DNA from 2 places in the Undibacterium sp. Di26W genome. Region 1 is predicted to be linked to the other one. Evidence: predicted binding sites of a transcription regulator. Region 1 holds the regulator's gene; the other holds the start of a gene.

What was found. The regulator sigma-54, encoded in region 1, starts transcription at its own class of promoters, with help from an activator protein. The targets are predictions, from matches to a motif close to TGGCANGNAANCTGCTTT.
Region 2: prpB (methylisocitrate lyase) is a predicted target of sigma-54. The motif match lies at 6,986-7,003, and genes of this name have one in related genera.

Annotation. Positions count from the first base shown of each region.
Region 1 covers NZ_JBMPOR010000017.1:46,364-62,094, reverse strand. The annotation lists gene ahcY (adenosylhomocysteinase) at 1-36, opposite strand, end outside; S-adenosyl-L-homocysteine riboswitch at 62-136, opposite strand; gene ACO0LM_RS18885 (GNAT family N-acetyltransferase) at 233-691, opposite strand; gene ACO0LM_RS18880 (adenine phosphoribosyltransferase) at 730-1,272, opposite strand; gene ACO0LM_RS18875 (monovalent cation:proton antiporter-2 (CPA2) family protein) at 1,305-3,287, opposite strand; gene ACO0LM_RS18870 (KpsF/GutQ family sugar-phosphate isomerase) at 3,401-4,441, shown strand; gene ACO0LM_RS18865 (KdsC family phosphatase) at 4,447-4,977, shown strand; gene lptC (LPS export ABC transporter periplasmic protein LptC) at 4,974-5,618, shown strand; gene lptA (lipopolysaccharide transport periplasmic protein LptA) at 5,646-6,197, shown strand; gene lptB (LPS export ABC transporter ATP-binding protein) at 6,198-6,950, shown strand; gene ACO0LM_RS18845 (RNA polymerase factor sigma-54) at 6,962-8,449, shown strand; gene hpf (ribosome hibernation-promoting factor, HPF/YfiA family) at 8,559-8,906, shown strand; gene ACO0LM_RS18835 (hypothetical protein) at 9,347-9,538, opposite strand; gene ACO0LM_RS18830 (enoyl-CoA hydratase/isomerase family protein) at 9,641-10,735, shown strand; gene ACO0LM_RS18825 (ABC transporter ATP-binding protein) at 10,828-11,556, opposite strand; gene ACO0LM_RS18820 (ABC transporter permease subunit) at 11,567-13,516, opposite strand; gene ACO0LM_RS18815 (branched-chain amino acid ABC transporter permease) at 13,526-14,416, opposite strand; gene ACO0LM_RS18810 (ABC transporter substrate-binding protein) at 14,550-15,707, opposite strand.
Region 2 covers NZ_JBMPOR010000018.1:15,625-31,355, forward strand. The annotation lists gene phnE (phosphonate ABC transporter, permease protein PhnE) at 1-282, opposite strand, end outside; gene ACO0LM_RS19270 (PhnE/PtxC family ABC transporter permease) at 279-1,043, opposite strand; gene ACO0LM_RS19275 (phosphonate ABC transporter ATP-binding protein) at 1,124-1,996, opposite strand; gene ACO0LM_RS19280 (putative selenate ABC transporter substrate-binding protein) at 1,996-2,877, opposite strand; gene ACO0LM_RS19285 (diguanylate cyclase) at 2,975-4,006, opposite strand; gene ACO0LM_RS19290 (chemotaxis protein CheC) at 4,006-4,617, opposite strand; gene ACO0LM_RS19295 (response regulator transcription factor) at 4,614-4,979, opposite strand; gene prpR (propionate catabolism operon regulatory protein PrpR) at 5,136-6,725, opposite strand; gene prpB (methylisocitrate lyase) at 7,044-7,934, shown strand; gene prpC (bifunctional 2-methylcitrate synthase/citrate synthase) at 8,019-9,167, shown strand; gene ACO0LM_RS19315 (GNAT family N-acetyltransferase) at 9,233-9,706, shown strand; gene acnD (Fe/S-dependent 2-methylisocitrate dehydratase AcnD) at 9,772-12,366, shown strand; gene prpF (2-methylaconitate cis-trans isomerase PrpF) at 12,447-13,640, shown strand; gene ACO0LM_RS19330 (propionate--CoA ligase) at 13,735-15,669, shown strand.

The DNA of each region.
Region 1 (15,731 bases):
TGTGGTGTTTGATGTACTTGTAACGACGGCGTTCATCACGCCCTCCTTTCTTATGAAAAAAGTAACGTGAGCGCAGTTGTGGATATTCCAAGCCTGGCAAAAACCCTGGGGTTTCGTCGCAACGCTCCTTGGAAGACTTGAAGTATAGCGCAGCTATGGCTTTTTTGCTGATTTCTTGCGCCGACGACCGTACTTCACCAGAGCGGTTTTGTGAGAAATGACATCGGCTTGCTTACGCCAGCTTTTTCTCAAAACAAACTGCCTCCGGTTTGTCTGCATATTTACCAAAATTAGGAATCCGCTGATAGCCGTGTTTTTCGTAAAAAGCGATGGCCCGCTGATTGATGAGGCGCGTTTCCAGGCGTAAATGGCGATAGCCATATTGCCTTGCAGCAGTTTCCAAATGAACGAGTACCGCTGAACCCAGACCCAGCGTGTTTACCCGCGCATACATGCGTTTGACTTCAGCCACGCCCTCGTCCATGGGACGAATGGCACCGCAAGCCAGCGCCACGCCACTGGCATCGCGTGCCAGTACAAACAGGGCATCAGGTACGCGCACATCCTGTACATCAAAGGAAGTGCGGCCACTGTCACCCGTGATACTGGCCAGGCTGGCAGATAATTCTTCCAGCAAGACCTCAGCCTCGGGCAAGGCCGGGTCAGCTACTTCAATATGAAACAAACGCATGTTGGCAAACGCTCAGTACTTAGAACCTGCTTACGATCTTAGTGGCCATCAAAATTACATACCGTATACAGAGGCAAGCCGCTGTCACGGATGATTTTTGAACCGCCCAGTTCAGGCAGATCAACGATGACTGCGCCTTCCACCACGGTTGCCCCCAGGCGTTCCAGCAATTTCTTGCCGGCCATCATGGTGCCACCGGTAGCGATCAGGTCATCAATGAGGACCACGCGGTCGCCTTTTTTACAGGCGTCAGAATGCAATTCCACCGTGGCACTACCGTATTCCAGCTCATATTGTTCGGAAACAGTATGGAAAGGTAGCTTGCCCTTCTTGCGGATAGGCACAAAACCCAGGTTCAGTTCATACGCCAGCACAGAGCCGATAATGAAACCGCGCGCGTCCAGGCCAGCCACGACGTCTAGCTTTTCGTCCATGTAGCGATGCACAAACATATCAATCAGCACACGAAATACTTTGGGATTTTGCAACAGAGGGGTAATGTCGCGGAACATCACGCCTTCCTGTGGCCAGTTTTCCACGGTGCGGATATGTTCTTTTATGTACTCTGATGGATTTAACATCAAGCATGTCCTTCAAATTGAAAAATAACCCGCTATTTTAACAGCCGCTGCTCTGCTCTTGCGACTGCTTCGGAAGTTCCTCTGACCACCACCACGTCGCCATTCTGTAAAACGATTTCATCCTCGTGATCCAGCCTGGTCTTGCCGCGCCGTATGGCCTGGATGTCCACCCCCAGTTCACCCAGCTTCAAGTCTGCCAGATGTTGTCCCAGAGCCTTGGCACGTTCGGTCAGGAATATGGTGTGCAAACGTATCTGCATGTTTTCCGGACTGTCAGCCGCATCACTGGCGCCATGGAAAAAACCGCGCAGGGATTCATACCGCGCCTCGCGGGCTGCCTGCACCCTGTGCACCACGCGACGCAGGGGTACGCCCAGCATGACCAGGGCATGGGAGGCCAGCATCAGACTACCCTCCATCAATTCCGGCACTACTTCGGTGGCACCGGCAGCCCTGAGTTTTTCCAGATCGACATCATCATGGCTACGCACGATGACCGGCAAACTAGGATTCATTTCATTCACGAAATGCAAGATCTTCAAGGCCGATGCCGTGCTGGTATACGTCACCACCAATGCCGCTGCACGGTTGACACCCGCCGCCAGCAGACTCTCGCGCCGCGCCGCATCGCCATAGGACACGTTGGCACCGGCAGCCTGTGCTTCACGGATACGGTCGGGGTCCAGATCAAGCGCATGATAATCAATATTTTCTTCTGCCAGGATACGCGCCAGGCTCTGGCCACTACGACCAAAGCCGGCAATGATCACATGCTTCTTGGTAGTCATGGTGCGGGCCGCAATCTGGGTCAAGGCCAGGGATTGCATCATCCATTCATTGGCCGAGAATTTCATGACGATGACATCCGATTTGGCCAGGATAAAGGGTGAGGCCAGCATGGAAAGCACCATCGATGCCAGTATCAATTGCACCAGCAAGGGGTCAACCAGTTGCAAGCCTCCGGCCTGGTTCAGCAAAACAAAACCGAATTCGCCGGCCTGCGCCAAACCCAGGCCGGTACGTAAGGCAACACTGGTGGAATTGCCAAATATCCTGGCCAACGCAGCAATGAGTATCAGTTTCAATAATACCGGGCCAGTCAATAACAACAGGACCAGCCAGAAATGTTCGATCACCAGACGCACATTCAGCAGCATGCCGATGGTGATGAAGAACAGCCCCAGCAACACATCGCGAAAGGGTTTGATATCTTCTTCCACCTGATGCCGGTATTCGGTTTCTGAAATCAGCATGCCTGCCACAAACGCACCCAGCGCCATGGACAAGCCGGCCTTCTCCGTCAGCCAGGCGGCACCCAGGGTAATCAGCAAGAGATTCAGCATGAACAGTTCTTGCGAACGCCGCTTGACCACGATGCTGAACCAGGTACGCATGATTTTTTGCCCGACCACCAGCAGCAATACCAAGACCACCACGGCTTTACCACTGGCCAGCGCCAGGGTTTTTACCAGGTCAGGGGACTTTGATGCCAGCGCTGGCACCAGGATTAACAAGGGGACAACAGCCAGATCCTGAAATAACAAAACGCTGATGATTTGCCGCCCGTGCAGGCTTTCCAGCTCCAGCCGCTCCGTGAGCATTTTGGACACAATCGCGGTGGAAGACATGGCCAGCGCGCCGCCAAGGGCAAACGAAGCTTCCCAACTGATCCTGAATAAGGGCGGTAGCCAGCGACTGGCGATCCAGCCAAACAGCATGCTGGTCAATATGGTCACCAGCACCTGCGCCATGCCCAGGCCAAATACCGCCTTGCGCATGGCCATCAGTTTGGACAGGGAAAATTCCAGTCCTATGGAAAACATCAGGAAAACCACGCCGAATTCCGCCAGCTCATGGGTGACGGCACTTTCTTCCGCCACACCCAGGCCATATGGGCCAATTAAAATACCAACTACCAGGTAACCCAGCATGGGCGGCAGTTGCAGCATGCGGAAACCGACCACGCCCATTACGGCGGCTGCCAGCAATAATAATGTAGTGTCTAGACCTGTCATGTCTCCTATTATTGCCGATTTATCGCGTCTGAAACCTGCCTTAAGGCAAACAATATTCACTACGTTACAACTGGCAGAGTTCTTGCTTTGCAGATTTCGTTTATACTGCGGGCATGAACGAATTCAATGCCCTATCTTCCCACGGCCATGCTGCACCTGTGCGTACGGCTGAAGCCACGCAGCGTGCCTTGAAACTGGCATGCGAAACCCTGCAAATCGAAGCCGATGCCCTGCTTGCATTGCAAAAACGCCTGGGTAACGGTGATGCCGCCGGCTTCTCGGAAGCCGTGTATATGTTGTTAGCTTGCCACGGACGCGTGGTCGTCTCTGGCATAGGCAAGTCCGGCCATATCGCCCGCAAAATTGCTGCCACTTTTGCCTCTACCGGCACCCCTTCCTTTTTCGTCCACCCGGCAGAAGCTGCACATGGCGATCTTGGCATGGTGACATCCCAAGATGTATTTATTGCCATCTCCTATTCTGGTGAAGCATCTGAACTGATGTCCATCCTGCCCATCATCAAGCGCCTGGGGGTCAAACTGATCGCCATGACCGGCAACCCGGAATCCAGCCTGGGCAAACTGGCAGATGTGCACCTGAACCTGCATGTAGCAAAAGAAGCCTGCCCGCTGAACCTGGCACCAACCGCCAGCACCACGGTGACACTGGCACTGGGTGATGCACTGGCAGTTGCCGTACTGGATGCACGCGGCTTTCGAGAAGAAGACTTTGCCCGTTCCCACCCTGGCGGTTCGCTTGGCCGTCGCCTGCTGACCCACGTCAGGGATGTTATGCGAACCGGCGACGCCATCCCGCAAGTGACACCGGATACCAGGCTGAAAACCGCGCTGCTGGAAATCACCAAAAAAGGCATGGCGATGACCGCCGTGGTGGATAAAGACCAGTATATCGTCGGCATCTTCACCGACGGTGATCTGCGCCGCCTGATGGATGGCACACGCGACTTTACCCAGTTGCAGATTGCCGAAGTCATGCATGGCAGTCCGCGCCGCATACGGCCAGAACAACTGGCTGTAGAAGCGGTGGAAATTATGGAAACTTATCGCATCAACCAGTTGCTGGTGGCTGACGACCAGGGAAAACTGGTTGGTGCCCTGCATATTCATGACCTGACACGGGCCAAGGTAATCTGATGGAAATGGCGAAACAAACTGCAGCCCAGAATGCAAGCAATATCCAGCTCATGATATTTGACGTGGATGGCATTCTTACCGATGGCAGCCTGCATTTCGGCCCTGAAGGCGAAATGATGAAGACCTTCAATGTACTGGATGGCCAGGGCATCAAACTGTTGCAACAGGCAGGTATAGCCACGGCCATCATCAGCGCCAGGCAATCGGCGATCGTCGGCAAGCGCGCCGGCGACCTTGGCATCACCCACGTGCGCCAGGGCATACACGACAAAAAATCAGCCTTCCTGCAACTGATCGCCGAACTGGGTCTGTCTGCTGATGTCTGCGGCTTCATCGGTGACGACATCATCGATTTGCCGATACTGACACGCTGCGGCTTTTCTGCCAGCGTACCGAATGCCCACGCCGAAGTCAGGCAAAGAGTGCACTACGTCACCACTGCCGGCGGCGGCAAGGGGGCAGCGCGCGAAGTCTGCGACTTCATCTTGCGCGCCCAGGGCAGATATGAACAGGCAATTGAGGCATACCTGTCATGAAACATCATATGACCATAGACCGCTTTCGCATCTGGCTGGCAGTGATACTGCTGGGCGTCATTACCCTGGGTACCATCTGGGTGATGGAAGTCATACGCCGCAATGCGAATGATGAACAGAACCGTACATCGGCACGCTCGGCACCGGATTACTATGTAGAAAAATTCAATTTCATCCGTTTGTCGAATAATGGCAAGGCGAATTACCATATCACTGGCGAACGCCTGATACATCTGCCACGCAATGACAATATAGAAATTCAGCGTCCGCAAATCAATAGCTTTGATGTTGATCGCCCACCTTTGCATTTGCTGGCTGACCTGGCCGTTGTATCACAAAAATCCATGGTGATCACACCCAAGCGTGAACACGATGAGGTGCGCCTGTATGACAATGTCAGCATGGAAAGGCCAGAAGGCCTCAGCTCGCAATTCATGCGACTGGAAACCGATTATCTATTGTTATTACCCGACGATGATATTGTCAAAACCGACAAACACGTCACCGTCAAAACAGGAAAAGTGGACACCACAGCCATCGGCATGGAGGCCAACAATTCCACCCAGCATCTGGCCCTGCTGAGCAAGGTGCGTATTCACTTGAAAAAACGTGAATATGCTCCCTCCACACCATCCAAATAGAGAAAGCGATATTTGCCAATGAAAAATATGAAATTGACACGCTCCCTTGGCCCATGCCTGGGACTGGCCTGTTTTGCATTAGTGCACACGCCTGCAAGTGCAGAAAAAGCTGACAGCCTCAAAGAAACAGTCATAGAAGCCGGTTATTCTGAAATAGACGGAAAAAACAGCGTACGCGTCTTGTCCAAAGGCGTGCAACTGGTGCGCGGCACCCTGATCGTCAATTCAGAAAAAGCCGTCGTCACCGAAGCCCCGAACGGTGACGAGTTTGTCGTGCTGACCGGCGGAGTCAGCAAAAAAATAAGCTTCCGGCAAAAACGGGATGGCGGCCCGGATCTGTGGGTAGAAGGCGAAGCCGATCGCGCTGAATACAATCAGACGACAGAAATCGTCAAGTTCATCTCCAAAGCCAAGATCCGCTATCTGGAAGGCAAGAAAGTCACCCAGGAACAGGAAGGGGAATACCTGTCCTATGACAGTAAAAATGATATCGCTGTCGGTACCAATTCAACCACGGGCCAGCATGTAGACGGTGCTGGCCGCGTCAAAATCACCCTGCAACCCAAACAGACCAATTAAATGACTGCCACGCCTAGTACCTTGATCGTCAAGGGATTGCAAAAACGCTACGGTGCGCGCCAGGTGGTGCGCGACGTCTCGCTGGAAGTGAAAAGCGGTGAAGTGGTTGGTTTGCTGGGCCCGAATGGTGCCGGCAAAACCACCTCCTTCTACATGATCGTTGGCCTGGTGCCATCTGACGCCGGCGATATCACGATCGACGCCGTCAATATCTCACAACTGCCGATACACCAGAGAGCCGTGCTGGGTTTGTCCTACCTGCCGCAGGAAGCGTCCGTATTTCGCAAGCTGACGGTAGAAGACAATATCCGCGCCGTGCTGGAATTGCAAAAAGATGCCAATGGAAAATTTCTTTCAGAAAAATCCATTGTCAAAAGACTCAATGCCTTGCTGGCCGATTTGCAGATTGAAAAGATCAGGGAAAATCAGGCGCTGTCACTATCAGGCGGCGAACGCCGGCGGGTAGAAATTGCCCGCGCCCTCGCCACTAATCCGCGCTTCGTCTTGCTGGATGAACCCTTTGCCGGTGTTGACCCGATAGCCGTGATTGAAATCCAGCGTATTGTGCGCTTCCTCAAGGAGCGCGGTATCGGCGTGCTGATTACCGACCACAACGTGCGTGAAACCCTGGGCATCTGCGATCACGCCTACATCATCAATCAAGGCGCTGTACTGGCCAGCGGCAAGCCAGACGACATCATACAAAATGAATCCGTGCGTCGCGTCTATCTGGGAGAACATTTCCGGATGTGACGGGAATCATCATGAAACAAAGCCTGCAACTACGCACGTCCCAGCATCTGGCATTGACGCCTCAATTGCAGCAATCTATACGCTTGCTGCAATTGTCCACATTGGAATTGCACCAGGAGCTGGAAACCCTGCTCATCGAAAATCCCATGCTGGAGCGTGTGGATGATCCGCTGGACCATGCCGTGCGCCTGTTGGCCGATGGTGCCATCAATACCAGCAGCACCGCCGCCGATGCAGGTATGGAAGCCCCTGCATCCCGCGAAGAAAGCAACAGTACTACGGAAGTTCAGGGTGATGCCGATAGCGCCGTCAGTAACGAAGCCCTCAGCGCCAGTGAAGAGGACTGGAGTTTTGATGACGTGCATCATGGCAGCAAAAGCAGCGATGATGAAGATGGTCGCCCGCAACTGGGTGCTGCCCACATCACCCTGCGTGAACATCTGCAGGAACAAATGCGCCTTAACCTGCGCGAGCTGCGTGACCGCGCCCTGGTCGAGTTGATGATTGATGCCATTGACAACAATGGCTACCTGACAGAAACCCTGGATGAAATCCATGCCAGCCTGCCACTGGAATTGTGCGTGGAGCCAGAAGAGCTGGCATTTGCCCTGAACATGCTGCAGAGCTTCGACCCAGCCGGTGTGGGCGCTCGCACACCTTCTGAATGCCTGGCCCTGCAAATCAAACGCCTGCCTAAAATTGCTTTCGTGACACGCAGGCTGGCCTTGCAGATTGTCGAAACGCAACTGACTTTATTTGCACAAAGAGATTTCACCAAACTCAAGAAAATTCTCGACTGCGACGATGAAGATTTGCGCGACGCACAAACTGTCATCAGACTGTGCAAGCCCCGTCCGGGTATCGACTTTGCAGTCGATGAATCGGATTATGTGGTGCCAGACGTCATCGTCAAAAAATCAGGCAATGGCTGGCAAGTCACGCTGAATCAGGATGTCATGCCCAAATTGCGGGTTAGTAGCATGTATGCCAACATCATGAAGCAAAACCGGGGGGAAGGCGGACTCGGCTCACAGCTACAAGAGGCGCGCTGGCTCATCAAGAACATGCGGCAACGTTTCGACACCATTTTGCGCGTTGCACAAGCGATAGTTGAAAGGCAACGTAATTTTTTCACACACGGTGCTGTCGCCATGCGCCCCCTTGTTTTGCGCGAAATTGCTGATACACTAGGATTACACGAGAGCACTATCTCACGTGTAACAACTCAAAAATACATGCTGACCCCTCACGGCATGTTTGAGTTGAAATACTTTTTCGGCAGCCATGTCGCGACGGAAACAGGGGGAGAAGCATCTTCCACCGCGATACGCGCACTCATCAAGCAGTTGATAGGAGCAGAAGACCAGAAAAGCCCACTCTCTGATAGCAAAATTGCAGACATGCTGGGTGAACAGGGCATGGTAATTGCCCGACGGACAGTTGCCAAATACCGTGAAGCCCTAAAAATCCCCCCAGTGAGTTTGCGTAAATCTTTGTAAGCAAGTCCTTGTAATCACGGTTTGAATTGCTATATATGATTTAGCTCAAGGCAATAAGACAGCAATGAGCTTATCGTTACAGCAAGCAACATCACTATAGGAGCACAGTATGAATCTCACCATCAGTGGACATCACGTCGAAGTAACTCCTGCAATTCGTGAATATGTACATACCAAACTAGAACGTATCAGGCGACATTTCGACCAGGTCATTGATATCGCCGTCATCCTGACGGTGGACAAGCTCCGGGAAAAGGAAAAACGACACAAAGCCGACATTAATCTGCATATCAGTGGCAAAGATATTCATGTAGAAAGTCTGGCGCATGATCTGTATGCAGCGATCGATACACTGGTAGACAAACTGGATCGCCAGGTCATCAAGCACAAAGACAAAATACAAAACCATCAGCACGACGCCATCAAGCATATTCCTGATCCGGCATCGGCTTCATAAGACTCACCACCCCTGCCTTCGGGTTGCGGGTATCCAAAACAAGGACGCGAAAAGCGTCCTTTTTTGTTGGATGAATGGTTCTGAAATAAATCATATATTCAATCGCTAAATTGATTGCCCTCTGACAGGCTGTACAGGTATTACTGCCATTCCTACGTAGGCAGGAATATAGCGGGCAGGCAATCTAGCAACATTTGGCATACCGTGGTCTGATTTAATGTCAGGTCTGCATGCTTTACGTGTGTAGCTTTTATGTACTTACCCACAGTATTTAAGATTGCCAGCCGGGGGTAGCCCGGCAGCTACTCCCTTTTCTTGCTTCGCCAAGAAAAGGAAGCAAAAGAAGGCGACCGAGGCGTCGTCGCCCCTGCGGGGTTCCCGTTTGTGCGGTACAAAAAATGGGAAGATCCGAAACTCGCTACGCTCAGACATCGGCTCTTCTATTTCCATTTTCTGTACCGCACAAACGGCGTCGACACATCGGAATTGTTAAATTCAAAAACAACCCCAAAGTCAAACCCAACTGCAACTGCAACTGCAACTGCAACTGCAACTGCAACTGCAACTGCAACTGCAACTGCAACTGCAACTGCAACTGCAACTGCAACTGCAACTGCAACTGCAAGGAGCATCCTTTACTTGCACTGTTTCCTCATATACTTATACATCCCGTGACGTGCATCGCTGACAAAGCTAAAATAGCAGCTTCATTCTCTACTGCATAGCCAATCACCATGAGCGAATTTGTCCTCACTTCTGTCAAGAACAACATAGGCTATATCACCCTGGACCGGCCCAAGGCGCTGAACTCATTGTCGCTGGAGATGGTGCGTGCGCTCACCACGACTTTGCTGGGTTGGCAAGACGATGTAAATGTACGTGCTGTGTTCATTCACGGCAGTAGCGAAAAGGCTTTTTGTGCAGGGGGCGATATACGTTTCTTTTATGACGTGGGTACCGCGACACCAATGGGAGACTCTGCCCTGTTGGAAGACTTTTTTACTGAAGAATATGCATTAAATCATTTAATCCATTTTTACCCCAAGCCCTATATCGCGCTGATGAATGGAGTAGTCATGGGTGGTGGTATGGGCATTGCCCAGGCAGGCAATGACTGCCGTCTGCGCATTGTCACGGAACGTACCAAGATGGCGATGCCGGAAGTGAATATCGGCCTGTTCCCGGACGTGGGGGGAGGTTATTTCCTGTCGCGTGCACCGGGGCAAATCGGTACCTACTTGGGCTTGACCGGTGAAATGATCAACGCAGCAGATGCATTGTATGCAGGGCTGGCCGATGTATTTATACCGACATCAGAACTGCCCGCCTTGATGCATCTTCTGGGGCAAAATACCGCCACGGATGTGCGAGCGGCAATCCGCGAATTTGCTGCTCCTTTTGCAGATCAGGCACTCCCTGGCACCGGCAAGCTGGCAGCAAACAGATCAAGTATTGATGCCCTGTTCAGCGGAAACAGCGCAATCAAGATCAGCAACAACTTGCAGCAAGATGCATCTGATTTTGCACAGCAAGCATTTGCCATCATGCAAAAACGTTCCCCCTTACTGATGTCCGTCACGCTGGAACAACTACGACGCAGCGCCAGCATGACCGTATCCGATTGCCTGCGCATGGAAAGAAACATGGTGCGCCATTGCTTCAAACACGGCGAAGTGCTGGAAGGTGTGCGTGCGCTAGTCGTTGACAAAGACAATACGCCACGCTGGTCACCCGGTACGCTGACGGAGGTGACGACGGAACAAGTGACAGGCTTCTTCGCAGAAGCATGGCCAGCTCATGCGCATCCTTTGCGACACTTGAAAGACTAGATAAAACAAGTCAGACAGAATATCAGGCCAAATTAAAAAGGGAAGCAATGCCTCCCTTTTGTCCATCTAATGTCCAACTGATTGTTATCGCATCAATGATGCGCGCCACCACCCAGATAAGCCGCTTTCACAGCCGGATCATTTTGTAGATTGGCTGCTGGCCCATGAACTGAAATGCGCCCGTTTTCCAGCACATAACCATAATCTGCCACCGCCAAAGCGGCCGCGGCAAATTGTTCCACCAGCAGCATGGTAATGCCCTGCTCTTTCAGCCGCACGATAATGCGAAAGACTTCATCCACCAGTATCGGTGCCAGCCCCATGGAAGGTTCATCCAGCAGGACGACATCCGGATTCAGCATCACCGCCCTGGCCATCGCCAGCATCTGCTGTTCACCACCAGACAGGGTACCGGCCAACTGATTACGACGTTCTTTCAAACGCGGGAACAAGTCCATGGCTTTTTGCAGGTCAGTTTCTATGTCGCCACGCGGGCGGCTACGGGTAAAACGCGGGAAGGCACCCAGCAACAGATTGTCGGTCACCGACATGGTGGCAAATACGCGCCGACCTTCCGGTGAATGGGCCAGGCCAGCACGTGCGATCTTGTGAGAATCCATCCCTGTCACATCCTTGCCGGCCAACACAACAGAACCTTCTTTCGGTTTCAGCATGCCAGAAATGGCGCGCATGGTCGTGGTTTTTCCGGCGCCGTTTGATCCTATCAGGGTCACTACCTTTCCCTTAGGTACTTCCAGAGAAATGCCATGCAAGACTTCGACCTTGCCATAAGCTGCATGTAAATTTGAAATGCTCAACATGATGTTCTCCTTATGCAGCGACGATGTCGGCGGTATCTGACACACTGCCACCAAGATAAGCTTCTATCACTTTGGGGTCAGCCTGTACGGCAGCCGGTTTGCCTTCAGCGATTTTCTGGCCGAAATCAAGCACGGTCACGATATCGCAGATCGACATGACCACATCCATATGATGTTCAATCAGGATGATGGTAATGCCGTGTTCACGTATTTTGTGAATGATGGCTATCAGTTCCTTGATATCAGGCGCGGTCAGGCCGGCAGCAGGTTCATCCAGCAATAGCAATTGCGGATTCAAGCCGAGAGCACGTCCTATTTCCAGCAAACGCTGTTTGCCATAAGGCAGATTGCGCGCCTCTTCATTTGCCAGGTCAGCAAGGCCGACAAAATGCAGCAGGCTGGCAGCGCGCTCGCGGGCCTGACGTTCTTCACGCTGATAACGCGGCGTATTCAGCATGACATCCAGCACGTTGCTGCGGAAGGTATTGTGCAGACCAACCAGGATATTTTCAGTCGCGGTCATTTCACCAAACAACTGCACGTTCTGGAAAGTACGGGCCACGCCGCCAAGCGCAATTGCCGAAGGGGTATTGCCGGATATGACATGACCACCAAATTCCACCACACCGTCGGTGGGTTGATAGATACCGGTCAGCACATTCATCATGGTGCTCTTGCCAGAACCGTTCGGGCCAATCAGGCCATGCACCGTGCCTTTGGTAATTTGCAGGTCAACCTGGTTCAATGCCTTCAAGCCACCAAACTGCATCAGCACTTTTCTGGCAGTCAGCAAAACACCGACCCTGGCTTCACTGGCCTTCATGATGGCCAGATCGTGACTGGCTTTGACTGTGGCAGCATCCAGTTCCACATGGCGTGCGCCTTTCCCTAGCAGGCTGTTGGCGAACCCGACGATGCCATCCTGCAGGTAATACACGACGAACAGGGTCATCAAACCAAAAATGGTCAAACGCCAGTCTGTAATGTTTTCCAGCTTGTAGGAAAACAGGGCCATGGCCACCGTTGCACCTACCGGCACCAGCATTTCGCGTACGGTCTTGCGCTGCTTGGCAATCGCTGCACCACCTGCAAGCACCGCAATGACAGCGGCCACGCTGGCGATTTTGCGGAACAGTTCGATGTCAGCCAGCAGCGATGGCAGCATGACCACGATCAGGGCACCCAGCAAGGCACCGCTACGCGTTTTACGCCCCCCCATGATAACTGCCAGCAAGAACATGATGGTCAGTTCAAAGTTATAGGTATTCGGTGAAATATATTCTTCTGAATACGCATACAAACTTCCCGCCAGCCCCGCAAGAGCAGCGCTGATGACGAAGGCAATTACCTTGTAGCGATACACCGACACCCCCATACAGTCAGAAGCAATCGGACTGTCACGCAAAGCCTGAAATGCCCGGCCCAGGTGTGAGCGCAAAATACGATGGACCACAATCAGCGCCAGCACCATCATCGCCGCGACGACGTAGTAATATTCCACCTCGGTGAACTTGTGGCCGAACACCACAGGCTTGGTCAGCTTGATGCCCATGGGGCCTTCGGTCAGGAAAGTCATCTCATTGATCAGGATGGTGATGATGGTACCAAACGCCAATGTCACCATGGCCAGGTAAGGGCCGGTCACGCGCAATGCAGGCAGGGCCAGCAAGGCACCAAACAGCGCTGCCACGGCGATACTGCAGGGCACAGCCACCAGGAATGGCAAACCCAGTTTAAACACCAACACACCGGTAGTATAGGAACCTATGCCAAACAGGCCGGCGTGGCCGAGTGATACCTGGCCGGTATAACCAACCACAATATCGAGACCAAACAATAAGATGGCATAGATGAGTATGGTTTCAACCAGGTGCAGATAGTAAGGATTGTGCATGACAACCGGGAACAGACCCAGTGCAGCAATCCCGACAATAGAAACGAGCAGGGTCTTTTTATTCATGATAAGGCCTCATACTTTCTTGATGGCAGCTTTGCCGAACAGACCTGCCGGTTTGATCGCCAATACCAGCAACAGCAATACCAGGCCAGGCACTTCCTTGTACCCAGTCGAGATATAAAAACCGGTCGTGGTTTCCGCAATGCCCAATATCAGTCCACCAACGATAGCGCCAACACCAGATGTCAAACCACCGATAATCGCCACCGCAAATGCCTTCAGGCCAAGGGCGGAACCCATGGTGGCACCAGTCAGTGTCAGCGGTGCGACCAGCACACCGGCAAAAGCCGCTGTAGCCGATGACAATGCGTAGGAAAAGGTAATGACCATGCTGGTATTGATACCCATCAGGCCGGCAGCGTCCCTGTCATTCGAGGTAGCGACTACTGCCTTGCCGTAGATGGATTTGCGATTGAAAAATTCCACCGCCAACATCATTGCCAGCGCCCCCAGTACCACTACCACTTGCATCAGTTGTACATTGGCGCCAAATATCTGGAACGGTGCTGCCGACAAAGGCGAAGGAAAGGTCAGGTCGTCCTTACCCCAGATATTTTCTGCGACATTTTTAAAAATAATGGCAAGCGCAATGGTGGACATGATCCAGCCAAATTCGGATTTGATCTTGATGGCGGGACGTACACCTATCCATTCCACAAACATACCCTGCAAGGCACCGAAAACGATGACAATGGGTATCATCAGCCAGTAATTCATATACGGGCCACCGTGCACGTTGCCAACTACGCTGAGACCAACCAGGGCCCCCAGCATCAACGCTTCACCCTGACCGAAATTGAGCGTGCCTGATGTGGCAAATGTCAGCTGGTAGCCAAAGGCGATGACCGCGTAGATCATCCCCAGGGCAATACCGCTGAAAACAAGTTGAAGTAAGATTTCCATTTTTTCCATCCAATGGAGTGCAGTTCGCCAGCCGGCCCGGGATCAACCCGGGCCAGTGTACAAACTGACAGACTGAAAAAAAGGCCAGCCCCGGAGTGGAACTGACCATTTAGCTACAGAGTGCGCCTATGCCTTATTTGGCAAGAACAATATGACCACCCTTGGCTTCACCCATGACAGGAATGCCTGGCTTGATGGCTTCATGATCATCATGCGTGAAAGGTTTGTTGTAAGTGGTAACCACACCTTCGACTTTTTCATTCAGGTTTTCCAGCGCTTCACGCACTTTCACCCCATCTGTACTGCCAGCCTGTTTGAATGCCGCTGCCAGCAGATAAATCGAATCATAGCCCTGCGCTGCAGAAACGGCAGACGGCATGCGTTCCAATTTATATGCCTTTTGGTAAGCTTCGATAAAGGCTTTGCGCTTAGCTGTATTCGGGTCTTGAATAAAAGTTTGCGGCATCATCGCGCCATCGCCATTCTTACCGGCATTGTCGAGGAAGTTACCCATGGACAGTGTCCAGCTACCTATCATCGGCACTTTCCAGCCGAGTTTTTCCATGCCGTTGGCAATCTGCGCCAGTTCAGGGCCGATACCATAGGTCAGGATAACTTGCGCACCGCCTTGTTTGGCCTTTAGCAACTGAGCCGTCATGTCCACATCTTTGATATTGAATTTTTCTACCGCGACTGGCTTGATGCCTTTTGCGTTCAATACTTTTTCCAGGTCTTCACGGCCAAGCTGGCCATAATTGGTGGAGTCCGCAAGGATGGCGACTTTTGTGAATTTGTTTTTAGTAATGGCTTCGTCAACAATCATTGCCGACTGTATGGTGTCACTGGCGGCGGTACGGAAAATGTAGTTGTCCTTGTGTTCAGGCGCGAGAAATTGCTTGGTGACTATGCTGCCTGTCGCCACATTATTCAATACCGGGATTTTGGCTTCCTGATAAAAGCGCTGGGAAGCAAGTGCCACACCAGTGTTGATATAACCGACAGTAGCAGATACTTTTTCTTTATTGATAAGCTCTTGTGCAACCTGTACACCACGCTCATTTTTGGCTTCGTCATCGCGCTCTATCAATTGCAACTGACGGCCAAGGACACCGCCTTTGGCATTGATTTCGCTGACAGCCAGTCTGACGCCGTCACGCATCGATACACCCATTGGTGCAGAGCCACCGGTAAATGGGCCGGCAACGCCGATTTTGATCGGGTCTGCTGCATGGGCAACAGCCACCCAGCTCAACAACGCGGACGCAACTAGGGATTGGATTTTATAGGACATGCTGGTCTCCTGAATTATTTTTTG
Region 2 (15,731 bases), on a different contig from region 1:
CATGGCGGCAATCAAGGTGCCAAGTGCCGACATGGCCAGGGTTTCAAAAGATGCCAGGACAGTTTTCCTGAGCAGGGCAGGACTGATATCTGGTGGCGCAAAGCCTTGCAGGAATTCCCAGGTTTTGCTGGCTGAGTCGTCGCTGAACAGGGCACGCCATTCCATGTTCAGACTGACAAAGCTGCCTACGACCAGCAACACTATACCTATACTTAATGCCAGCTTGAGTGGGCTGAACAGCGCAGGGGCGGCAGGCATACTGTCGGTATTCTCTATACTCATGCCAGTGCCTTGCGGAATAATTTACTGGCCAGGTCGGCGATACCCACCAGCAGTACGAAAATGATGAGCATGGTCGATACTTCAGCGCCGGATAACATTTTCATGGATTCATCCATGCGTTGCCCCAGGCCGCCCGCGCCGACAAAACCCATGACGACAGAACCGCGTATCGCGCATTCCCAGCGATAGATGGTGTAGGAAACCAGCTCTGGTGCGGCATTCGGCAAAGCACCGTACAGAAATGCAGTCAGGCGACTGCTGCCGTTTCTGAGCAGGCTGTCGGTGGCGTGGGCGTCATTGGCTTCCAGTATTTCTGCATACACCTTACCCAGCATACCGGCGTAGGTAAGGGCGATGGCAAATACACCGGCAGTCGGCCCCAGCCCGACCAGGCGCACAAACAGCAGCGCCCACACCAGCTCGGGCACGCTGCGCAGGAGTACCAGCTTCCAGCGCACGACCTGGCGTAGCAGTCTGGCCATGCCATGCATGCGCCCGCTGCCCAGGCGTGAAATTGATAAATGTTCATTGACGATCAGGGTCATGGGAATCGCACCCAGCAGTGCCAGCGTCAGGCCCGCAGTAGCAATGGCGATGGTTTGCCAGGTGGCTTCCAGCACGATCAGTAAAAATTCTGTGGAATGGGCAGGTGGAAAAAAGCCGGACAGGAAGCGCCAGGTCGCGCCCAGGCTTTGCGCATCGATCAGTTGCCAGGGCTTGAATTCAGTGATGTACAGCATGGGCCAGAGCAAGGCCAGCATGCATAATGCAAGCGTCACCCGCAGGCGCCATGCGGGATCGTGCTGGATATCTGGATGGCTATCCTGGTGCGTCATTGTGCTTAAAAGCAGCGAGGTGCATCAGCAAAGCCAGACAGGTCTGGCCGGTTCGGTGCCGGTATCTCCACCGGCTGCTGCGGGCTGCCGGCATTACGGTACAGGTCGGCGATCATCTGATCGTCCACCTTGTCACTATCGAACAGGACTTTGCCAGCGCGTAAGCCTATGATGCGGGGGAAGTGCCGGCGGGCCAGCTCCACCTGGTGCAGGCTGCAGATGAGCGTCGCATGACGTTGTTTTGCTTCTTGCTGCAGGGTATGCAGGGTTTGCAGGGCCAGTGTGGGGTCAAGTGCTGACAGGGGTTCGTCCACCAACAAGAGGCTGGCATCGGATAGCAGCAGGCGTGCCAGTCCGCAGCGCTGGCGCTCACCGCCAGACAGTTTATCTACCCTGGCATAGAGCTTGTGTTGTAAATCAAAACGCTGCAAGGCTTGCCAGGCGGCCAGCGGGTCGGTGGGCTTGATCAGATTACGCAGCGCCCGTGCCAGTGTCCAGTGAGGCAGGCGGCCGGCCAGCACTGCGGTAATGACGCGCTGGCGTGCTGGCAGTGGCGGTGTTTGTGGTGCCAGAAACAAATGACGACGCAGGGCATGGCGCGCCGTATGCGACAGCATCCACACATCTTTTCCCATAAACTGGAATTGCCCAGTGGCTGGCTGATGCGCGGCAGCCAGGGTATGCAGCAGGGTGGTTTTGCCGGCACCGGACGGCCCTATGATGGCAATCTGTTCGCCCTGGGCTACCGTCAGGTCAAGATTTTCCAGGATGTATTGCTGCTGTGCTTGCCCGGCCACCGATGCAGTGTGTACCGCACCGGGAAAAGCCACACTCAATTGCTGCAAACGCAGCGCTGTTGCCGACATTGCTGCCGACATTACTTCAGCAGGCCGGCATTATGTGCTGCCGCTTCTATGGCCTTGTAGTTGTCAGCCTTGGTAGGGATGAAGCGTGTCGCACGTTGCAGATCCAGGATTTCCTTGTCTTGTGGATTGGCCGGGTCCAGATTCAGGAAGGCGTCTGTGATCTTCTTGCGCAGGTCGGCAGGCATGTCGGCGCGCACAGACCAGTTATAGTCAAAATAGCCTGGCGTGGTGTAAAACACGTGGACTAGTTTGGTATCGACCTTGCCTTGCGCCAGCAGTTTTTCCCAGACTGAAATATTCAGGGCGCCTGCGTCCACCTTGCCGCCGGATACTGCAGCGACAGTTGCATCATGTGCGCCAGAAAAAGCAATGCGCTTCATGTCGGTGTCAGGATTGATCTTGGCTGCCAGCAAATAAGAGCGCGGCATTAAATGGCCGGATGTGGAAGATTCAGAACCAAAGGTAAAGGTCTTGCCTTTCAGGTCTTCGAGTTTGCTGATGTTTTTATCGGTAGTGATGAATACTGATTTGAATTTTTCATCTTCTTCACGCTGTACCAGCGGTATCACCTGGTCTTTGCTGCGTACTTTGGCTTGCACGAAAGTAAAACCACCAAACCAGACCATGTCGAGTTTTTTATTGATCAGGCCTTCTACCGAAGCCGCGTAATCGGTAACGGGAATGAATTCCACTTTCATGCCCAGTTTTTTTTCCAGCATGGCGCCCAGGGGTTTGAACTTGCGCTGTAATTCTGTCGGCGCTTCATCAGGTATGGCGGATACGCGCAATACCTGTTGTGCATTTGCCAGACCACAAAAAGCCAGCAGACCAGCAGCGATCAGGTGATGGATATGGCGACGTGCAGGAGAGAATGCCGAGAATGATTTACGCATGCCGATACCTTGTATGTGTGTGGTTTGACCGGCAAGGGCCACGCCATGAATTAATAACTAAGAAAAACCAGATGAAAATCAGGCAGGTGCGACAGCATCAGCTGAGCAGGCCTTCGTCATGACTGTCGGCAGACTCAGCAATGCTGGCTGACGGCACATGAAAATCTTGCAGTGGCAAATAATGACTCCGGTTGCGGCCTGTTTTTTTTGCTTCATATAAAGCAGCATCAGCACATTTCAGCAACATATGCTGATCCACATCCGGATGCTTGTGGTAATTGCTGAAACCTATGCTGATACTGACCCGGTCCCCGACGCGCGAATTGATGTGCGGTATATTCAGGTCCCATACGGCGGTACGCAGTTTTTCGGCAAATTGCATGGCCAATTCGGGTGCCATATTCGGCAGCATCAAAATGAATTCTTCGCCACCAAAACGTGCCAGTACATCGGTGGCCCGCAGCAATTGTTTGCGCAATGCGGCTGCGACCTGTATCAATGTCTTGTCACCGGCCACATGACCGTAGCTGTCGTTGTATTCCTTGAAGAAGTCAATATCCAGCATGAAAATGGATAGCGGCACATTGTTGCGCACGGCATGACCCATCGCTATTTTGTAATGTTCGTCAAAGAAGCGGCGGTTATAAATGCCGGTCAGGCTATCGGTGGTGGCTTCGCGCTTGAGTGCTTCGGAATGGGTACGCAGTATTTTTTCGCGTTTGATCGATGTGGATGAGTCGCTGACCTGTATCAGGCATAGCCTGCTGCCATCGTCCGCACTGAGCGGCGTAATGGTGATGGATTGGTGGATGCGCTTTTTTTCATCGTCCTGTTCACTGCGGTCAAACAGCGGCAGGGGGGAGCGATGCAGGGCATTCGACAGGACCACCGGCAGGCCGTAATTCAGGGTATTGCTGATGGCGGTGAGGATGGCGCGGCTGGGCAATTCTTCAAAAGCTTCTGAGATCTGGCGGCCCAGCGCCTGTTCTGCGGCAACGCCGCTATGTCTTTCTATCCAGCCGTTCCACAGACAGATACGCTGTTCTGCATCGACCAATATCAGACCCAGGCTGATGGAGTTCAGGATTTGCTCCACAGCGACAGGGCTGGTGGACAACAACTGCGCCATCAGGTTTCCCCCAGAAAACGATCTATCTGAGTGACCAAATCAGTCAATGAGGTTGAACTGAGCAGGAAAATCAGGTGGCCTTCAGAATGTCTTCTTTCTATGGTCAGGTCTATATGCAGCAGCAAGACATAAGGTTGATCAACGTCATTACTGACGCGTCGGAAAATCTCTTCCGTGGTGGCGACCGAATAATCAGGCAGGGAACAACTGAGCGGGATATTCAGCATATCTGCCATCGCTGAAAGGCAGGCATTGAGTATGATGTTACCCAGCTCGCACATGGCTTCCTGCTCGAACTCTGCCAGGTCTTCTATGCTGATTTGCGAACCCATCATGTCGCGCACAATTTCCAGCGCGTGGGCTTCGGTGAACAAGAGGATGGCGTCAGCTTCAAACGTACCACTAAAGGTCTGGTGGACGGCACCAAACTTGTCGCTTTGCATGCCCATGATGGATACGTCAATTTCAGACGATTTGCGAATTTCTACTGAAGGAACCGAAAGACGGACTTCTTCGCCAACGATGTCACTGAGGCTGGCTGCTGCTCTGCCCGCGCCGACATTAAAAACTTCACTTAGTGCATCAAGATGAAGTTCAGTCAGCGTGTTCATTGACCGCTCGCGAAATAATTAAGGACGATGGTGATCGATTTTTCAGTGACAGGCTTGGCCACGAAAACACTGCCTATGGAATTGGCGCGTGTCTGCATGCTATCTTGCACATTGGCAGAGAAGATGGCAATGCGCAGATGAGGATGCTCTTTCAAAATTTTCTCTGCAGCATCCGTTCCCAGCATGCCAGGCATGTTGATGTCCATGGTGCAATAGTCTGGCTTGTTTTCTTGCACAGATTTCATGGCTTCTTCACCAGTACTGGCTTCGAATATTTCCCACTCAGGCTGGGCTGCCTTCACATGGGCACGTATGACCATGCGTGACACTTTGCTATCATCAACAATTAGTAATTTTTTCATAATATTTTTTTATGCAGGACAAATGCACCCATGGAGTGTGAGTTGCAGCTCAAATTCATTTTACCTTACCGTGCCGGAAATTGAGTGGTCAAGATGTTCAATATATGTGCCCCTGGCGCTATTTGCACAGCTTATTTGGTGTCTTGGCTGCCATTCTCAATTTTTCAGTCGCCGCCACAAGGTGGTCCTGCTGATACCCAGGTAATCTGCCACTGCTTCCCGGTTGTTGTCGAATTTTTGCATGATCTGTTCCAGCGATTCTTCGCTGGCTGGCGCTGTCGTTTCTTCCATCTGGACAGCGGTTATCACCAGCTCAGGCAAGGTTTTTGCGACAAAGCCCGGCGTCAGTGCCTGTAAGGGTTCTGCTGCCAAAAACAAGGCCAGGCGTTCCATCAGATTGCGTAGTTCTCTTACATTGCCTGGCCATGCATAATGTTGGAGCAAAGAACCACAAGAGCTTATTTCTGCATGCAGATTGGCATGCGGGCGTGTGCCCATACCAGCCAGGGCATGCTTCAGGAACCATTCTGCAAGAGGAAGCAGATCGTCCGTTCTTTCCCGCAGGGTGGGTAAATGTAGTCGCAATACCGCCAGGCGAAAATACAGGTCAGCGCGAAACTTTCCTTCCTTGATGCGGTCTTCCAGATTGCAATGGGTGGCGCTGATGATGCGTACATCCACCGGAATAGGGCGCATGCTGCCAACGCGTATCACTTCACGTTCTTCCAGCACCCGCAATAGCCGGGTTTGCAAGCCCAGGGGCATTTCACCAATTTCATCCAGAAACACGGTGCCGCGATGGGCGGTTTCAAACAGGCCGGCATGACCACCCCGTTTTGATCCGGTAAATGCACCTTCTTCATAGCCGAATAATTCGGATTCCAGCAGGCTTTCGGCGATGGCACCACAATTGACGGCAACAAAGGGCTGGCGCGCCCTGGTACTTTCACGGTGCAGGGCCTGGGCCGCCAGTTCCTTGCCGGTGCCGGTTTCGCCTTGTAGCAGCACGGTAGCGGGGGATCGGGCGAACAGGGCGATCGATTTACGTGTCGCCTGCATGATGGCCGAATCACCCCGCAAATCATTCAGGTTGTGGCGCGCGCGCAGCGCATCCGCCGCTGGATGCTGGCGACCGCGGGCAGATTCCAGCCGCGTCAGGCGGGCGATTTCCAGTGCATCGTCAAACGCCTGCCGTATCGACCCCGCCGAATACATGAAGATGCCCGTCAGGCCGGCTTCCTCTGCCAGGTCTGTGATCAGGCCGGCGCCGACAATGGCCTTGATGCCACTGGCTTTCAGTTCACTGATCTGGGCGCGCGCATCTTCTTCGGTGACGTAGGTACGTTGTTCCAGCGGGAAGCCGAAGGTGGTTTTAAAATCCGCCAGTTCTGGCATGGTTTCCTGGTAATTGATCAGGCCGATGGCGGGCGACACCTTGCGCGCTCTGGCCAGTGCCTGCATGACATCAAAGCCGCTGGCCTTGGCGATGACGACCGGTACCGGCAGGCGGTTTTTCAGGTAAGCACCGTTTGAGCCGGCGGCAATGACGGCATCACATCTTTCTGTTTGCAGGCGTTCTTTCAGGTATTGCGCCGCTTCTTCAAAACCCATGTGTATGGGTTCGATATCGGCGCGCCCATCATATTCAACCATGATGTCGCGAAACATGTCGAACAGGCGGGAAATGGATACGGTCCAGATCACGGGTTTATCGCTGTTGTCGCGCGGCGGTGTAGGGTGTTTCATTGTGCTTGTGTCTGGCCGGATGTTTGGTGCCTGGCCACGGATCGTCCCGGGGCTTGTTTCATTGGGTGTTTCAAGGCATGTTTCAATTAATGTTTCAGTGTTTGTTTCAATGTTGTTTCAAATTTGTATTTGAAACGTCATTATGCGCCGCATTACCTATTGAACTCAAGTTCTGCTTCACATTTTTTTCCTGGTAAGTAGTTGATTTGCATGTATTTTCGTCGGTGTTTCAGCTTCTTTGCGCTGTCTGTGGCCAGAGGTGGCATGCCGATTGCAATACGCTTGCCAGAATCTGTTCATTAACCTGAAAGCATACACATGAGTACATACTCCGCAGGTGCCGCCTTCCGCAAGGCGATGCAGGAAGAATCCCCTCTGCAAGTGGTGGGGGCTATCAATGCCAATCATGCCTTGCTGGCAAAACGTGCCGGTTTCAAGGCGATTTATTTGTCCGGTGGCGGCGTTGCTGCCGGTTCCCTGGGTTTGCCTGATCTGGGTATTTCCAATCTCGACGATGTATTGACTGACGTACGCCGCATCACCGATGTCTGCGACCTGCCTTTGCTGGTAGATGTGGATACCGGTTTTGGCGCTTCTGCCTTCAATGTGGCACGCACCGTCAAATCCATGATCAAGTTTGGCGCTGCGGCCATGCATATTGAAGACCAGGTGGGGGCCAAGCGCTGCGGTCACCGCCCGGGCAAAGAGATCGTCAGCAAGCAGGAAATGGTAGACAGGGTCAAGGCAGCAGTGGATGCCCGTACCGATGACAACTTCGTCATCATGGCCCGTACCGATGCGCTGGCCGTTGAAGGTCTGGACGCTGCCATCGAGCGTGCCTTGGCATGCGTGGAAGCGGGGGCTGACATGATTTTCCCGGAAGCGATCACCGAACTGTCCATGTACAAGCAGTTTGCGAGCGCTGTCAAAGTGCCTATCCTGGCGAATATCACTGAATTTGGTGCCACCCCATTATTTTCTGTCGAAGAACTGGCTGCCGTGGATGTGGGCCTGGTCCTGTACCCCTTGTCGGCTTTCCGTGCCATGAACAAGGCAGCAGAAAACGTGTATGGCGCAATACGCCGTGACGGTACGCAAAAGAACGTAGTCGACACCATGCAGACCCGCATGGAATTGTATGAGCGCATCAACTACCACGATTTCGAACAAAAGCTGGATGCTCTTTTCGCACAGCAAAAGGCCAAATAATACGTATATAGTCCGTTCCCTTATTGTGCTGCATCAAGTCAGCAAATGGGAATGGCACTTCTAATGAACAATGGAGAAAAAATCATGACTGAAGCAGTTCCTTTCAAACCCAAGAAATCGGTTGCCCTGTCTGGTGTGACGGCTGGTAACACGGCCCTGTGTACCGTGGGCAAAACCGGCAACGACCTGCATTATCGTGGTTACGATATTCTGGATGTGGCCGACGCCTGCGAGTTTGAAGAAATTGCCCATTTGCTGGTGCATGGCAAATTGCCGACTGCGGCTGAATTGCGTGCCTACAAAGCCAAGCTGAAAGCGCTGCGCGGTTTGCCAGCAAATCTGAAAGCGGCACTGGAATGGTTGCCGGCTTCATCGCACCCCATGGATGTAATGCGTACCGGCGTATCCGTACTTGGTTGCGTGCTGCCAGAAAAAGATGACCACAATACTCCGGGTGCGCGTGATATTGCCGACCGTCTGATGGCTTCGCTGGGGTCCATGCTGCTGTACTGGTACCACTATAGCCACAATGGTAAGCGCATAGAGACAGAAACCGATGACGATTCCATAGGCGGCCATTTCCTGCATTTGCTGCATGGTGAAAAACCAGGTGAGTTGTGGGAAAAAGCCATGCATACGTCCCTGATCCTGTATGCGGAGCATGAATTCAATGCCTCCACCTTTGCTGGCCGGGTAGTAGCTGGCACAGGCTCTGATATGTATTCTGCCATTACTGGCGCGATAGGTGCCTTGCGTGGTCCGAAACACGGCGGTGCGAATGAAGTCGCATTTGAAATCCAGAAACGTTACGACAATCCTGACGAAGCAGAAGCCGATATCAAGAAACGTGTGGAAAACAAGGAAGTGGTGATCGGCTTCGGTCACCCTGTGTACACGATTTCTGATCCGCGCAACAAGGTCATCAAGGAAGTGGCACGCAATCTGTCCAAGGATGTCGGTGCGATGAAAATGTTTGATATCGCCGAACGTCTGGAAACAGTGATGTGGGATATCAAAAAGATGTTCCCCAATCTTGACTGGTTCTCTGCCGTGTCCTATCACATGATGGGGGTGCCGACTGCCATGTTCACACCGCTGTTCGTGATTGCCCGTACCTCGGGCTGGGCGGCACACATCATTGAACAACGTATCGATAACAAGATCATTCGTCCTAGTGCCAATTATGTTGGCCCTGAAGATCTGAAGTTTGTTCCTCTGAATAAACGCAAATAAGAAACATACACAAGAAACACAAATAAGACAGACAAATAAGACACACAATTAAGCAGAGTTGCACTATGAAAGTCCAGGCTGACCTATCAACACTAAGTACCAGGCGCGCAGTGAAGCAGGATTTGCCGCGCCTGCTTGAATTGATCGCCGATGATGATCTGGGCAAGAATCGCGAAGGCGTGGGATCGGATGACCCATGCTATAGCGATGCCTTTGACCGCATAGACAAAGATGATAACCAGTTTTTGATGGTCGGTGTCATGGATGGCAAAATCATCGCCATGCTGCAACTGACTTTTATCCCCGGCCTGAGCAGGAAAGGGGCTACCCGCGCCATGATAGAAAGCGTGCGGGTGGATAGCTATCTGCGCGGGCAGGGTATAGGTCACTGGATCATAGAGCAAGCGATACAAGTCGCGCGTGAGCGTGCTTGCACGCTGGTGCAACTGACCAGTGATAAAAAACGCATACAGGCCCACCGGTTTTATGGAAGCATGGGTTTTACAGCTTCACATGAAGGCTTCAAATTGCAGCTCTGAACTTGCCGTGATAGCCGACTGGATCAGTCCGAACTCCGAATACTAATATTGAAACATAGCGAGCCATGAATACTCAATTCCGCAAGCCACTACCCGGCACTACTCTGGATTACTTCGATACGCGTGCAGCCGTCGATGCAATTGTTGCAGGTGCCTATGACAAGCTGCCTTATACCTCGCGCGTACTGGCAGAAAATCTGGTGCGTCGTTGCGACCCGGCAACGCTGACTGATTCCCTGCGGCAGTTCATAGAACGCAAGCGTGACCTGGATTTTCCCTGGTTCCCGGCCCGTGTGGTATGCCATGACATCCTGGGACAGACTGCACTGGTGGACCTGGCGGGTTTGCGCGATGCGATTGCGCTGCAAGGTGGTGACCCGGCACTGGTCAACCCGGTCGTACCTACGCAACTGGTGGTTGATCATTCACTGGCAGTCGAGTGCGGTGGTTTTGATCCGGATGCTTTCGATAAAAATCGTGCGATTGAAGACAGGCGCAATGAAGACAGGTTTGACTTCATCAACTGGACCAAGAAGGCATTCAAGAATGTCGATGTGATCCCGCCAGGCAATGGTATCTTGCACCAGATTAATCTGGAACGCATGTCGCCCGTAGTACAGGTCACAGACGGCGTTGCTTACCCGGATACCCTGGTCGGCACCGACAGCCATACCCCCATGGTGGATGCGCTGGGTGTGATCGCGATTGGTGTTGGCGGCCTGGAAGCCGAAAGCGTCATGCTGGGCCGTGCGTCGTGGATGCGTTTGCCAGACATCATTGGCGTTGAACTGAGCGGCAAGCCACAGGAAGGTATCACAGCGACCGACACGGTACTGGCATTGACAGAATTCTTGCGCAATCAAAAAGTCGTCTCGTCCTACCTGGAATTTTATGGCGAAGGCGCATCCCACCTGACCCTGGGTGACCGCGCAACGATAGCAAATATGGCACCGGAATTCGGTTCTACTGCCGCCATGTTTTACATCGACGAACAAACCATCAAATACCTGAAACTCACAGGCCGTGACGATGAACTGGTCAAGCTGGTAGAAACCTATGCCAAAGAAACCGGCTTGTGGGCTGATACGCTGAAGAATGCGGAATATGAACGTGTACTGAAATTTGATTTGTCTTCCGTCGTGCGTAATATCGCTGGCCCGTCGAATCCGCACAAGCGCGTGCCCACCTCGGAACTGGCAGCGCGCGGCATCAGCGGCACGGTTGAAAACGAACCAGGATTGATGCCGGATGGTGCCGTCATCATCGCTGCCATCACCAGTTGCACCAACACCAATAATCCACGCAATATGGTGGCCGCCGGTTTGCTGGCCCGGAATGCGAACAGGCTGGGCCTGACCCGCAAGCCCTGGGTCAAGAGTTCACTCGCCCCTGGCTCCAAGGCCGTGACCCTGTATCTGGAAGAAGCCAAATTGCTGCCTGAACTGGAACAGCTTGGTTTCGGCGTAGTGGCCTATGCCTGCACATCCTGCAATGGCATGTCGGGTGCGCTTGACCCTGTCATCCAGAAAGAAATCATAGAGCGTGATCTGTATGCAACGGCAGTGCTGTCGGGTAACCGCAATTTTGATGGCCGTATCCATCCTTATGCACAACAAGCCTTCCTCGCTTCGCCGCCGCTGGTGGTGGCGTATGCCATCGCTGGCACTATCCGTTTTGATATCGAGAAAGATGTGCTGGGCCTGGATGCAGCGGGCAAACCAGTGACACTGAAAGACATCTGGCCGACGGACGCAGAAATTGATGCCGTGGTGGCAGCCAGCGTCAAGCCTGAACAATTCCGCAAAGTCTACATCCCCATGTTTGCCAAACAGGCAGATGATGGAGAGAAAGTCAGCCCCCTGTATGACTGGCGTCCACAAACCACCTACATCCGCCGCCCACCATATTGGGAAGGCGCCCTGGCAGGTGCACGCAGCATGAAGGGCATGCGTGCGCTGGCAGTATTGGGCGACAACATCACGACTGACCATCTGTCACCGTCGAATGCCATCATGCTCGATAGTGCCGCCGGTGAATACCTGGCCAAGATGGGTTTGCCGGAAGAAGATTTCAATTCTTACGCCACCCACCGTGGTGATCACCTGACAGCGCAACGTGCGACCTTCGCCAACCCCACACTGAAAAATGAAATGGTCGTGGTGGATGGCAAGGTCAAAGCAGGCTCACTGACCCGCATCGAACCCGAAGGCAAAATCACCCGCATGTGGGAAGCCATAGAAACCTATATGGAACGCAAGCAGCCGCTGATCGTGATAGCCGGTGCTGATTATGGCCAGGGTTCTTCGCGTGACTGGGCCGCCAAGGGTGTACGTCTGGCCGGCGTGGAAGTGATTGTTGCTGAAGGTTTTGAGCGCATACACAGGACTAACCTGGTGGGCATGGGTGTCTTGCCGCTGGAATTCCAGCCCGGTATCAACCGCCTGACGCTGAACATCGATGGAACAGAAACCTTTGATGTCATTGGTGAGCGCACGCCACGTACCACGCTGACCCTGATCATCAACCGTAAAAATGGCGAATCTGTGGCCGTGCCTGTGATCTGCCGTCTGGACACGGCAGAAGAAGTGTCGATTTACGAAGCTGGCGGTGTCTTGCAGCGTTTTGCGCAAGACTTTCTGGAGTCTGCCAAGGCGGCATAAGTTCTGCTGACACGAATGCTTGCAAGCGTTCCTTTTGACGGGGAGCGCGGTACATGAATCAAATTTTAAAGAGTAAATACATGGCCCATCTTCCACAGATAAAAATCCCGGCGACGTATATGCGCGGCGGCACCAGCAAGGGCGTGTTTTTTCGCCTGCAGGATTTGCCTGTGTCAGCACAGCAGCCCGGTGCAGCACGGGATGCCTTGCTGCTGCGCGTGATCGGTAGCCCCGACCCGTATGGCAAACAGATTGATGGTATGGGTGGTGCCACATCCAGCACCAGCAAGACTGTCATCCTGTCCCAAAGCAGCAAGCCAGATCATGATGTTGATTACCTGTTTGGTCAGGTATCGATAGACAAGGCATTCGTCGACTGGAGCGGTAATTGCGGCAACCTGTCTGCTGCAGTTGGTGCCTTCGCCATCAGCGCCGGACTGGTCGGGGCCGACCGTATCCCGCAAAACGGCATGGCCACCATACGCGTCTGGCAAGCGAATATCAGCAAGACCATCATCGCGCATGTGCCTATGACAGATGGGGCAGTGCAGGAAACCGGTGATTTTGAACTGGATGGCGTGACCTTTCCGGCGGCTGAAGTGCAACTGGAATTCATGGACCCGGCGGCGGATGAAGACGGCGCAGGGGGTTCCATGTTCCCGACCGGTAATCTGGTCGATGATCTGGACGTGCCGGGAATGGGAACGCTGAAGGCAACCATGATCAATGCCGGTATCCCTACCATTTTTGTGAATGCAGACGCGATAGGCTATACCGGCACCGAATTGCAGGACGCCATCAATAGCGATGCCAGGGCCCTGACCATGTTTGAAACCATACGTGCCCATGGCGCATTGCGCATGGGCCTGATCAAGGATATCAGCGAAGCAGCGCAACGTCAGCACACGCCCAAGGTGGCGTTTGTTGCCAGGCCTGTCGATTATGTGTCATCCAGCGGCAAGCAGGTAAAGAGCACGGATGTGGATTTGCTGGTGCGTGCACTGTCCATGGGTAAGCTACATCATGCCATGATGGGTACGGCAGCCGTGGCGATAGGCACAGCCGCCGCCGTCCCGGGCACACTCGTGAACCTGGCTGCGGGTGGCGGTGCGCGTACTGCCGTGCGTTTTGGACATCCGTCCGGCACTTTGCGGGTAGGGGCCGAGGCAACGCAGGTCAATGGCGAATGGAGCGTCACCAAGGCCATCATGAGCCGCAGCGCACGTGTTCTCATGGAAGGTTGGGTACGCGTACCAGCAACTGAGACTAACTGAAAAATTTCGGATTTGATTAGCTTTATGCACGTCAAAGTGCAGGCATGGCCTCGCGCCGGCGTTGTTGTTCAAGAATAAAAATAAATGTCCGGCGCTGCGGTGGCAGGTAAAAACAGTTTGTGATACCGAAGGAGACAGCATGACTTACGCAGCGTTTTATCAGGAATCAATACAGGACCCGCAAGGGTTTTGGGCGAAAGAATCCCAGTTGATAGACTGGCACAAGCCTTATGAGCGGGTGCTGGATCACAGCAAGCCACCATTTGCAAAATGGTATGTCGGTGGCGAAACCAATCTCTGCTACAACGCGGTGGACCGCTGGTTAGGCACTCAGGCAGAGCAGCCTGCGCTGATTGCGATTTCTACCGAAACCAATAGCGAAAAAACCTATAGCTTTGCAGAACTGCACGCCGAGGTGCAACGCATGGCTGCCATCATGCTGGGACTGGGTGTGAAGCAGGGTGACAGGGTATTGATCTACATGCCAATGATCGCCGAAGCCGCCTTTGCCATGCTGGCTTGCGCCCGTATCGGTGCCGTGCATTCCGTGGTGTTTGGTGGCTTTGCCTCAAAAAGCCTGGGTACGCGGATTGATGATGCCAAGCCTGTGCTGGTGGTGTCGGCAGATGCCGGTATGCGTGGCGGCAAGGCCGTGCCCTACAAACCCTTACTGGATGAAGCGATCACATTGGCCGAACACAAACCGTCACATGTCTTGCTGGTGAACCGTGGCTTGGATGCCATGCAACTGGTGGCAGGGCGTGATGTTGATTATGCGACGGCCAGGGCGCAACATCTGGCAGCGCAAGTGCCTGTCACCTGGCTGGATTCAAATGCCATGTCCTATGTCTTGTACACGTCCGGCACGACTGGCAAGCCCAAGGGCGTGCAGCGCGATGTCGGCGGTTATGCAGTGGCACTGGCTTCGTCGATGAAACATATTTTCTGCGGCAAGCCGGGGGAAACCTATTTTGCCACTTCAGACATAGGCTGGGTGGTCGGGCATTCCTACATCGTCTATGGCCCACTGATCGCCGGCATGGCCACCATCATGTACGAGGGCACGCCGATACGCCCGGATGCGGGCATCTGGTGGAGCATCGTTGAAAAATACAAGGTCACGCGCATGTTTTCAGCACCGACAGCGGTGCGGGTATTGAAGAAGCATCCGCCTGAGCTGATGCGCAAATACGATTTGTCGTCATTGAAAGCTTTGTATCTGGCTGGCGAACCTCTGGATGAAACCACATCCAGCTGGATCGCCAGTGAGCTGGGCGTACCCATCATCGACAATTACTGGCAGACCGAAACCGGCTGGCCCATCTTGTCGGTCGCTCGCGGCATAGAACAAACTGCGACCCGTCTGGGTAGCCCCGGCATCGCCATGTATGGTTATGACGTGCGCATCATCAATGAAAACACGGGTGCGGAATGTGGTGTCAATGAAAAAGGTGTGGTCGCCATCAAGGGGCCTTTGCCGCCCGGGTGCATGCAGACCGTGTATGGGGATGACCAGCGCTTCGTACAAACTTACTGGGCCAACTTTGCGCACGAGCAGTTGTATTCGACGTTTGACTGGGGCATCCGGGATGCCGATGGCTATTATTTTATCCTGGGCCGTACCGATGATGTCATCAACGTCGCCGGACACCGTCTGGGTACGCGCGAGATAGAAGAAAGCATTTCCAGCCATCCGCAAATTTCAGAGGTGGCAGTAGTGGGTGTGGAAGACAAACTCAAAGGTCAGGTGGCGGTCGCTTTTGCCATACTCAAACATCCTGAACTGGCCGCAACGCCAGAACAAAAGCGCGCCCTGGAAGGAGAAGTGATGGCTGTGGTAGACAAGCAACTGGGTGGTGTTGCGCGACCAGCGCGTGTGCATTTTGTCAGCATGCTGCCGAAGACCCGGTCCGGCAAATTATTACGTCGCTCGATACAGGCGATCTGTGAAGGGCGTGATGCCGGGGATTTGACGACGATAGAAGATCCATCGTCCTTGCAGCAAATTATGGCTGCGCTGAAAGCCTGAGGTGGACTTGACGTGGGCTTGATGTGAGCTTGATGCAGGGCTTGATGTGGGTCTGATGTGCT